Regions from separate parts of the Ensifer sp. MJa1 genome, predicted to be linked through region 2. Evidence: riboswitches for the same ligand, from Rfam matches in the RefSeq annotation. Region 2 holds a riboswitch; each other region holds the start of a gene.
The links. A riboswitch is a leader RNA that binds a small molecule or an ion and turns the genes downstream of it on or off. The one in region 2 is predicted to bind cobalamin.
Positions count from the first base shown of each region.

Region 1: another riboswitch for cobalamin. It lies ahead of MKZ91_RS01805 (DUF1636 domain-containing protein); the one in region 2 lies ahead of nrdH (glutaredoxin-like protein NrdH).
Region 3: another riboswitch for cobalamin. It lies ahead of MKZ91_RS16215 (CbtB domain-containing protein); the one in region 2 lies ahead of nrdH (glutaredoxin-like protein NrdH).
Region 4: another riboswitch for cobalamin. It lies ahead of MKZ91_RS06840 (aromatic ring-hydroxylating oxygenase subunit alpha); the one in region 2 lies ahead of nrdH (glutaredoxin-like protein NrdH).

Region 1 covers NZ_JAKUMO010000001.1:345,826-348,018, forward strand. The annotation lists gene MKZ91_RS01800 (hypothetical protein) at 193-393, opposite strand; cobalamin riboswitch at 550-765, shown strand; gene MKZ91_RS01805 (DUF1636 domain-containing protein) at 871-1,284, shown strand; gene MKZ91_RS01810 (ABC transporter ATP-binding protein) at 1,307-2,098, shown strand; gene MKZ91_RS01815 (ABC transporter substrate-binding protein) at 2,109-2,193, shown strand, end outside.
Region 2 covers NZ_JAKUMO010000002.1:343,664-345,856, reverse strand. The annotation lists gene MKZ91_RS04345 (acyl-CoA thioesterase) at 1-268, shown strand, start outside; cobalamin riboswitch at 423-647, shown strand; gene nrdH (glutaredoxin-like protein NrdH) at 1,044-1,265, shown strand; gene nrdI (class Ib ribonucleoside-diphosphate reductase assembly flavoprotein NrdI) at 1,278-1,694, shown strand; gene nrdE (class 1b ribonucleoside-diphosphate reductase subunit alpha) at 1,664-2,193, shown strand, end outside.
Region 3 covers NZ_JAKUMO010000011.1:15,423-17,615, reverse strand. The annotation lists gene MKZ91_RS16220 (TetR/AcrR family transcriptional regulator) at 1-630, shown strand, start outside; cobalamin riboswitch at 629-891, shown strand; gene MKZ91_RS16215 (CbtB domain-containing protein) at 934-1,110, shown strand; gene MKZ91_RS16210 (CbtA family protein) at 1,306-2,103, shown strand; gene MKZ91_RS16205 ((2Fe-2S)-binding protein) at 2,144-2,193, opposite strand, start outside.
Region 4 covers NZ_JAKUMO010000003.1:351,043-353,235, forward strand. The annotation lists gene MKZ91_RS06840 (aromatic ring-hydroxylating oxygenase subunit alpha) at 1-1,213, opposite strand, end outside; cobalamin riboswitch at 1,318-1,520, opposite strand; gene MKZ91_RS06845 (DUF6656 family protein) at 1,836-2,193, shown strand, end outside.

The sequences.
Region 1 (2,193 bases), on a different contig from region 2:
AATCCCAGCTTCGGCGCCAATCCCAGCTTCGGCGATTGTCGCTTCGGTCGGTGATTTTCTCAACGGTCATGGGGTTACGTGAGCGTAACGTACGTTACGTTTCAGTGCTTTGCCGGGAATGCGGCTTCCAGGTGGCGGTGTCCTCGATGCCCAAGAACGTTGCTCCCGCCAGATCCCTCGTCGGCATTTCAACTATGGTGTTGTAGCTGTCGCGTTGTCTGGCGGCGTCCCGCGCATGAAACCTTTGCCGGCTATGCTTGCCGTCGAGGTCTCCTTCGACATGCGCAACGCTGCTTCACGCAGATGCCGTTGCGTGGCAGGCTGGGCGGCGACATCGAGGATCTTGCCGCCGGGCTTCAGCGAAGCCAAGGATACGCCGGTCGCCGCCGTCACGCGAGGCTCTCGCCCGGAGCGGGCGGCCGAATGCCTGACGATCATTTCCTTGTTGATTTGTGTAATGTTATTTTATAACAGTCACGCATGACGAAACGCCGCATGTTGATAGAGCCCGAAGCAGACGCCCGCGCGGTTGTCACTTCAGCCGATTCATGCGAGGAAGGCGTTGATGGTGCTGCGTCCGCGACAATGCGGAGGCGGCTGAAAAGGGAACACGGAACGGACGACCCTGACGGGACCGAAACCGTGGCTGCCCCCGCAACTGTGAGCGGAAAGCGCATTCACACCATGTCACTGGCATCAAGCCGGGAAGACGTGGATGCGCCGCGACCCGCGAGCCAGGAGACCTGCCATCGAACCGATCAACCACAACGGACGGGGTGTTCCGATGGAAAAGAACTGGCTTTCGCACGACGGCTTTCCGTCCTTCTGCCGCTTCGCCATCTCCTGCCGTCACTCCGGCGGAGAGAGAAGATGGCCGAGCCGACTTCAAGACAGCACAAGATAACGGTCTGCACCGATTGCCGCCTTACCGGTGGCCCTTGCGCGCCCGGTGCCGAGCTCATTCAGCGCCTCAACCGCAGCATCGCCACGCTCGGGACACCGCTCGACCGTGACTTCTCGATCGCCGGCACCGTCTGCATGGCCGCCTGCACCCGACCCTGCACCATCGCCTTCCAGGCAACCGGCAAGGCGACCTATCTCTTCGGCGACATTTCGCCGGAGGAAGACATCGACGATCTCGTCAGCTTCGCCACCACCTATGCCGAGCGCGGTGATGGCATGACGCGTGCCGTCGAGCGCCCGCGCGGGCTGAAGGGCAAGACGCTCGCCCGCATCCCGGCGGCCATGCTCGTCTCCGAAGACATCGCCGGACGGTTCCAGTGAGACCGCGGGGAGGGACAGGATCATGAGCTGCACGTCGACAGGAGCCACGCTCAGGGTGGAGGGCCTGCGTTGGGGACCGCGTCCGGGCCTGACGCTGGTCGAGGATGTCGATTTTTCGATCGCGGCGGGAAGCCGGCTTGCGATCCTCGGGCCGAACGGTGCCGGCAAGACCTCTCTTTTGCGCTGCCTTTATCGCGCCGTGCAGCCGGATGCCGGCCGCATTGCCGTCGATGGCGTCGACCTCTGGTCGATTTCGGCACGCGAGGCGGCAAAGACAATCGCCGTCGTGCTGCAGGAAATGCCCGGCGATTTTCCCTTCAGCGTGCGCGATGTGGTGATGATGGGGCGGATCCCGAGACGCGAGGGCCTGAGCGGCTGGTCGGAGCTTGATCGCGAGCGCGTGGCTCACGCGCTGTCGCATCTCAATCTCGCCCATCTCGCCGGCCGGCAATTTGCCACGCTTTCGGGCGGCGAGAAGCAGCGGGTGCTGATCGCCCGGGCGCTTGCCCAGGAGCCGCGCATCATCATCCTCGACGAGCCGACCAATCATCTCGACATCCGCCACCAGCTCGAAATCCTCGAACTGCTGCAGACGTTGAAGCTGACGATCGTCTCGACGCTGCACGACATCAACCTTGCCGCCGAGTTCGCCACCGACGTCGCGATCGTGACGGCCGGGCGGCTGACGGCCTTTGGGACACCGGAGCAGGTCCTGAGCCCCAGGGCGCTCTCCGTAGCCTTCGGCGTCACCGCCACCGTCCACAGCACGGCCGCTGCCGGCAGCGCCCGTTTCTCCTTCTCACTTCCCCGATAGGATTTATTTCATGAAGATCAATATTGCCTCATCCACCGTCCTGTTCCTTCTCGCCGCGGCAACGCCGGCGCTCGCCCATCCGGTCACCATCAAGA
Region 2 (2,193 bases):
TGCCTTCGTTGTCGCAACGCGCAGGAGCCACCGGACGACGGTGCTCGCCTCCTGCACCGGCATGGACTTCAGGCACCGCATCACGATCGGCTCGATCATCGAATCCGTTGCCCGCATCGTGGACACCGGTCGCAGCTCGGCCACGATCGAAGTCGAGCTCTGGTCGGAAGAGCTTCTGACCGGCACCCGGCAACGGACGGTGACTGGAACCTTTGTCATGGTTGCCGTCGACGCCGACAATTGCCCCGTGCCCGCTTTCACCGGCTAGGAGGATGGGCGCGCCTGCAACACCGGGTGCGCCCTATCCACAGCCTCGGCGATGAACGGTCGTTTACTCCCCGTTATCCACACCGCAAAAGAAATCACCCCCTTGCCCCGGCCTCAGGCACCCCAGACCTATTGACGAAGATTGGCGATGAACTACTATATCTAGTGTTCGAGGTTCTTCCGATTCGCAAGGATAGGGAGCTAAGACGGGAATACGGTGCGCCGGCGGATTTCTGCCCGGCTATGCCGTAGCTGCCCCCGCAACTGTAGACGGCGAGCGACTGTCCGGAATTGGACCACTGAGGCATGAGGCCGCGGGAAGGTCGGGACGGAAGCGGAGACCCGTAAGCCAGGAGACCTGCCTTGAGCACCAAACGTCCACGGGCGGGGTGTCCGGAGGGGTTGAGTTGCGCGTGGCAGGATGAGCCTGCCTGATCGTCTCGACATCTCCCCGGCGGCCTGCCGAAAGCTTCGGGGTGAAGTCATGTCAGTTTCTTCCAGTACAGATCCACCTTCTGCGGACGGGTGCGTATTTTTGCGCGCCTGATCGAAAGGTCGTGCCCTGAAGAGTCGCTTCGACGGCGTTTTTCGGGCGCCCCGCCAGAATTTACCGGCCCGGTTGCCTGAAGCCGACCCCGGGCCAGTTCGCCGACATCAACTCCGGTCGAGATGATCGGAGAACGACGTCCTGCGCCCTGTCGCCAAACCCACGGTTCGCGTCCGCGCGATCCACTGAATTTCTGCGCCCCGAATTCTGCTCAACATCTGAGGAACCCATGTCCATCACCGTCTACAGCAAGCCCGCCTGCGTGCAATGCACCGCCACCACCCGTGCGCTCGACCGCCAGGGCATCGATTACAGGATTGTCGATATCTCCGAAGACACGGATGCCTTCGCACTAGTGCAGGGTCTCGGCTATCGGCAGGTTCCGGTCGTCGTTGCCGGCGAGCGGCACTGGGCCGGTTTCCGCCCGGATATGATCGGTTCGCTTTCCTGAGGGACAGAGGCGATGGGCCTGATCGTCTATTTTTCCAGCCGTTCGGAAAACACCCATCGCTTCGTCGAAAAGCTCGGCCTGCGCGCCGCCCGCATACCGCTTAGGCAAGGTAAGGACACGCTTACGGTATCCGAGCCCTACGTGCTCGTCGTGCCGACCTATTGCGGTGACGACGGCCGGGGTGCGGTGCCGAAACAGGTGATCCGCTTCTTGAACGACGCGGGCAACCGCTCCCACATCCGCGGCGTGATTGCCGCGGGCAACAGCAATTTCGGCGCGACCTACGGGATCGCCGGCGACGTGATCTCGGCCAAGTGCCGAGTGCCTTACCTCTACCGGTTCGAGCTTCTCGGAACCGAAGAGGACGTCGCCAATGTCAGAAACGGGATGGAACGATTTTGGACGTCACAACACTCGAACGCCCCTTGAAGGCGACAGAAGCAGCGCTCGACTATCATGCGCTGAACGCGATGCTGAACCTCTATGACGAGGAGGGCAGGATCCAGCTCGACAAGGACCGGCTGGCCGCGAAGCAGTACTTCCTCCAGCACGTCAACCAGAACACGGTTTTCTTCCATAATTTGCGCGAGAAGCTCGATTATCTGATGACCGAGGGCTACTACGAGCAGGAGGTCCTCGACCAGTATTCCTTCAATTTCGTGCGCGATCTCTACGACCACGCCTACGCGAAGAAATTCCGGTTCCCGACCTTCCTCGGCGCCTTCAAATATTACACCTCCTACACGCTGAAGACCTTCGACGGTAAGCGTTACCTGGAGCGCTACGAGGACCGTGTCTGCATGGTGGCGCTGGCGCTAGCGCGCGGCGACGAACAGTTTGCCCGCGATCTCGTCGACGAGATCATTTCCGGCCGCTTCCAGCCGGCGACGCCGACCTTCCTCAATGCCGGCAAGAAGGCCCGTGGCGA
Region 3 (2,193 bases), on a different contig from region 2:
CCCAGCCAGAAACGCAGCCGCGAGCGCGTCGAACAGATCCTCTCCTGCGCGACAGCCCTCATTCAGGAAAAGGGCAGCGACGCCATGCGCATGAGCGAAGTCGCTGAAAAGGCTGGGATTTCTATTGGCTCTCTTTACCAGTACTTCCCCGACAAGGCGGCAATCGTGCGCACCCTGGCAGAGCGCTACAATGCAGTTTGCAACGCGTGCATCGCCGCCGAACTGGCCAAGGTCACCTCGCTTCCAGAACTGCGCGAGGCCTTCTGCATCCTGTTCGACATCTACTACGATATGTTCCTCGCCGAGCCCGTGATGCGCGACATCTGGTCGGCAATGCAGGCCGACAAGGCGCTGCGCGAGATCGACCTTCTACAAGGCCGGGCCGGCGGCAAGCTTCTTGCCGACGTGTGGGCCCGATTTGCGCCCGAAACGCCTCGTGAGGAAATCGACAGCGCCGCCTTTCTGATCATGCATCTCGGCGACTGCACCATGCGGCTTGCAGTCTCGGTCGACCGGCCGGAAGGCGACCGCATCGTCGATGCCTACAAGCAGATGATTCTCCGCGATTTTGTCGCTGACGAAGCGGTGGGCGGCGCAGGCTCAATTGACATCTCCGTGACACGCTCCTAATCATCAGGGATCGATTGGTTCCCGGAATACGAACGTGTTTCGGGAGTAAACGGGAACGTGACGGATGGACCCATACTGGGCATTCAAATCACGGCCGACCCCGCGACTGTAGAACGGCGTCGATCTGCCATTTCGGAGCGATCCGGAAGAAGCCACTGGAAGAGACCGCGAGAGGGCGGCCGAACTGGGAAGGCGAGGCAGGTCGAGGGCATCGAGCCCAGCGCCGCGAGCCAGGAAACCTGCCACTCGATGCGGGCATAGGGCCCAAACCGGGAATTTCCCGATGCCATCACGGAGGTTGTCATGGCTACGTCTACCATTTCGAGCACCCCGCTCTCCCTCAGCGATCGTCTGACCGCTGGTATCATCGCGCTTTTCATCGGCGCTTTCCTCGTCTTCGGCGCCGGCCTTGCCAATTCGGCCGTGCTGCACGACACCGCGCACGACACCCGCCACTCCTACGGCTTCCCCTGCCACTAAGACGATGTTTCGGAACGTCACCAACGTTCCACGTCGACAAAGCGGACCTGAGCGCATCCGGCCTTTGCCGGATGTCCGTGCTTGTGCGTCCCGGCGTGCCCGGCGCGCAAGGACCGTCCGCATGGCAGAGACCATGGAAAGGCTGACAAACCACGCCGCAGCGCGTGGCTTTTGCCGTTATCGAGGGATTTCAAGATGATTGTCAGAACGCTTCTGGCCGCGATCGTGGCTGGATTGATTGCCGGTGTCTTCATGACCGGCGCCCAGGAACTCCGGGTCACGCCGCTGATCCTGCATGCGGAAGAATTCGAAGGCGAGGCTCCGGCCGCAACCGAACAGCCGGCCGGCCAGCCGGGCACGACCGCGCCCGCTGCCGAAGGCCAGCAGCATTCCTCGCTCAAGGCCGTCTCGCCGCTGGGCGCCCTCATCGACGCCCTGTCGCCGATCACGCCGGCTTACGCCCATGAGGGCGAGCATGAGGAAGAAGGCGGCATCATGTTCGGCATGAGCCGCTTCTCCGGCACGCTCATTGCCAATCTCGTCACCGGCTCCGGCTTCGGCCTTCTGCTTGCCGGCGTCAGCCTGGTGATCGGCTATCCGATCACGCTCAGGAACGGCGCGCTCTGGGGCGCCTGCGGCTGGCTCGCCGTGCACATGCTGCCGGCGATCGGCCTGCCGCCGGAACTGCCGGGCTTCCCGGCCGCCGAACTCGGCGACCGCCAGACCTGGTGGCTGCTGACCGTGGCGCTTTCTGCCGTCGGTCTCTACCTCGTGGTCTTGCGCGAAGAGATCGTGTCGAAGGTCGCCGGCCTCGTTCTCATCGCTGCACCGCATGTCTACGGCGCGCCGCAGCCTGCCGATATCACCAGCAACGTTCCGGCCGTGCTTGGCGCCGAGTTTGCCGTTGCTGCGCTCGCCACCACGCTCGCTTTCTGGATCGTGCTCGGCGTCGTCTCCGGCTTCATCAACGAGCGCTTCGTCAGGGCGCATTGAGCGCTCTGCATCCTGCGATGAAACAAAGAGGCGGCGGGGTTCAGGCCCCGCCGTTTTGCATGAGATGCGCCACCAGCCGGGCGCGGCGCG
Region 4 (2,193 bases), on a different contig from region 2:
CCTTGAGGCGTTGCTCCATGAACTTGCAGTACCATTCGACGAACTGCATCACGCCGCCTTCGTGCTCCGGCGAATAGGGGCCGGGCTGATAGGCAGGCGAGCGGATGCCAAAGGCATTTTCCTCCACGATCTGACGGTCCTGGTCGTTGGTCTCGGTCCAGACGTGGGTCAGTTCTTCCAGGTTGTAGTCGACGCCCTCGACCGCATCCTTGTTGACGAGCCACTTCGTCGTCACCTGCGTCAGTTCCGGGCCGAGCGGCAGGACGCGGAAGGTGATGGCATGGTCGGCGAGCACGTGGTTCCAGGTCGTTGGATAGTGGAACATCAAAAGCGTACCGATCTGTTGCTGGTGGACACCTGCCGACAGGGCCTGGCGGACGGCGCGCGCGCCGGACATGGTATAGCTTTCGGCGTCGTCGACGAGCGGCATGCGGGCGGCGCGGAACTGTCCGGTCGGCGATATCTTGAACTCGCTCGGAAGCCCTTCCGCCTCGCACTTTGCCCAGTGCGCGGCAATCACTGGATCGTCCTTGGCGCCCTGAACGCCGGTTGCCGTCGGCGCTTCCGGATAGGTGCGGCAAAGCTCCGGGTGGTTGGCGGCGCAATGGTAGCACTCGCGGTTGTTTTCCCAGACGAGCTTCCAGTTGCCCTTCTCGATGATCGTGCTTTCAAAGGCGACCTTGGTTTCGCCGAGGCGATGCGGCGCGAGGTAGGGCAAGGCCAGTTCGCGGAAGGCCGCGAAGTCCATCGGATTTTCAGACAGGTTGATGAAAATGTAGCCGCCGACCGTTTCGCAATGGATCGGCTTCAGGCTGTGGGCCGCCTTGTCGAAGTCCTCGCCCATCTGGCGCGCAAAGAGCAGGCTGCCGTCGAGCTCGTAGGTCCACTGGTGATAGGGACAGACAAGCTTTGCCGATGACCCCTTGTGTTGCGTGCAGACGCGAGAGCCGCGGTGGCGGCAGGAATTGTGAAGTGCCCGGATCGTGCCCTGGCGATCGCGGGTGATGACGACGGGGAAATCTCCCACCTGGACGGTGAAATAATTGCCGGCCCTCGGGATCTCGCAGTCATGGCCGATGAACAGCCAGTCCTTGTACCAGATGTTCTCCAGATCCTGCCGGTAGTAGTCGGGATCGATGTAGAAGGCCCGATCGAGGCTGTAGCCGTCACGTCGGCCTTTCAGCCTGCGAAGCATATCGTTCCTGATGTCCATGTCCTGTCCTCATGCGCCATGTTTCGGAGAGGCAGGACAGGAACCCGCACGGGCGCATGCCCATGCGTTTGAGGCTCCGATCCGGCTGCCCGCCGCAACCCGTTACGGTTATGTCTGTCAAGGCTGGTTTCCGGGCTCAGGAGCCGTCCTTTGGGGACCTGCCCGGCGCCTTCCCGGACGAAACCGTCCAGTGGCCTTTTGCCGAGGCTTTCGCTCCACCACCGTTGCGGGGGCAGCGCCGGGATTTGACCGGCTTCCCAATTCTCCGCCCTCCCTTAAAGGCGGCACCTTGAGTGAGGATATGTAAGCGTGGAACCCATGCCGGCAGCTGCCAGATAGCGACATCCGTTTCCAGAAAGACGACACGCATCAATGAAGTTACGAAGGGCGAAACCGCAGAATGTTTCGCTTTATAAACAGATAGATAGATCAAAAAACCGGCAATTGCCGCGTTTTCGGCCCGGCATGGCGCGAGCGCGTGAGAGCTTCGCCAGATTGCGACATGACTTCATGACCCGCCCGACTTCTCCATCACCTCGCGGCGAAATCTTTCATTAACCATAAGCCATTAGCCTTGCCGGCGGACGAGTGGGTCCAACAGGCAGATGGCGCGCTGACGATCATGAGCAAGTTCAAGTATTACGATGCAGCGGCCGAAAGGCCGCCGGCGACCCCGGCGAAGGCGGCTGTCCATACAGAGTTCCTGCGCACCGGCCGGATCAACCGCCGTCAATGGATGCCGAGCGAGCGCCGGTATCTGAGCTACGAGGAAGTCGCAGACCGGACCGGCAAGAAACTGGCGACCGCCGGCGACACGACGCACAAGCGCATCAACGGCTTCCATTCATCGATCCAGTTCCCCAAGATGATCTTCCACCGCACGCTCGCCGGGCGGCCGCACCTCGGCTATTGCCACGTGACGGCGGCGCGCACCCCCGTTGCGCCTGCCAAGGACATCACCTGGTCGTTCTATTTCGCCA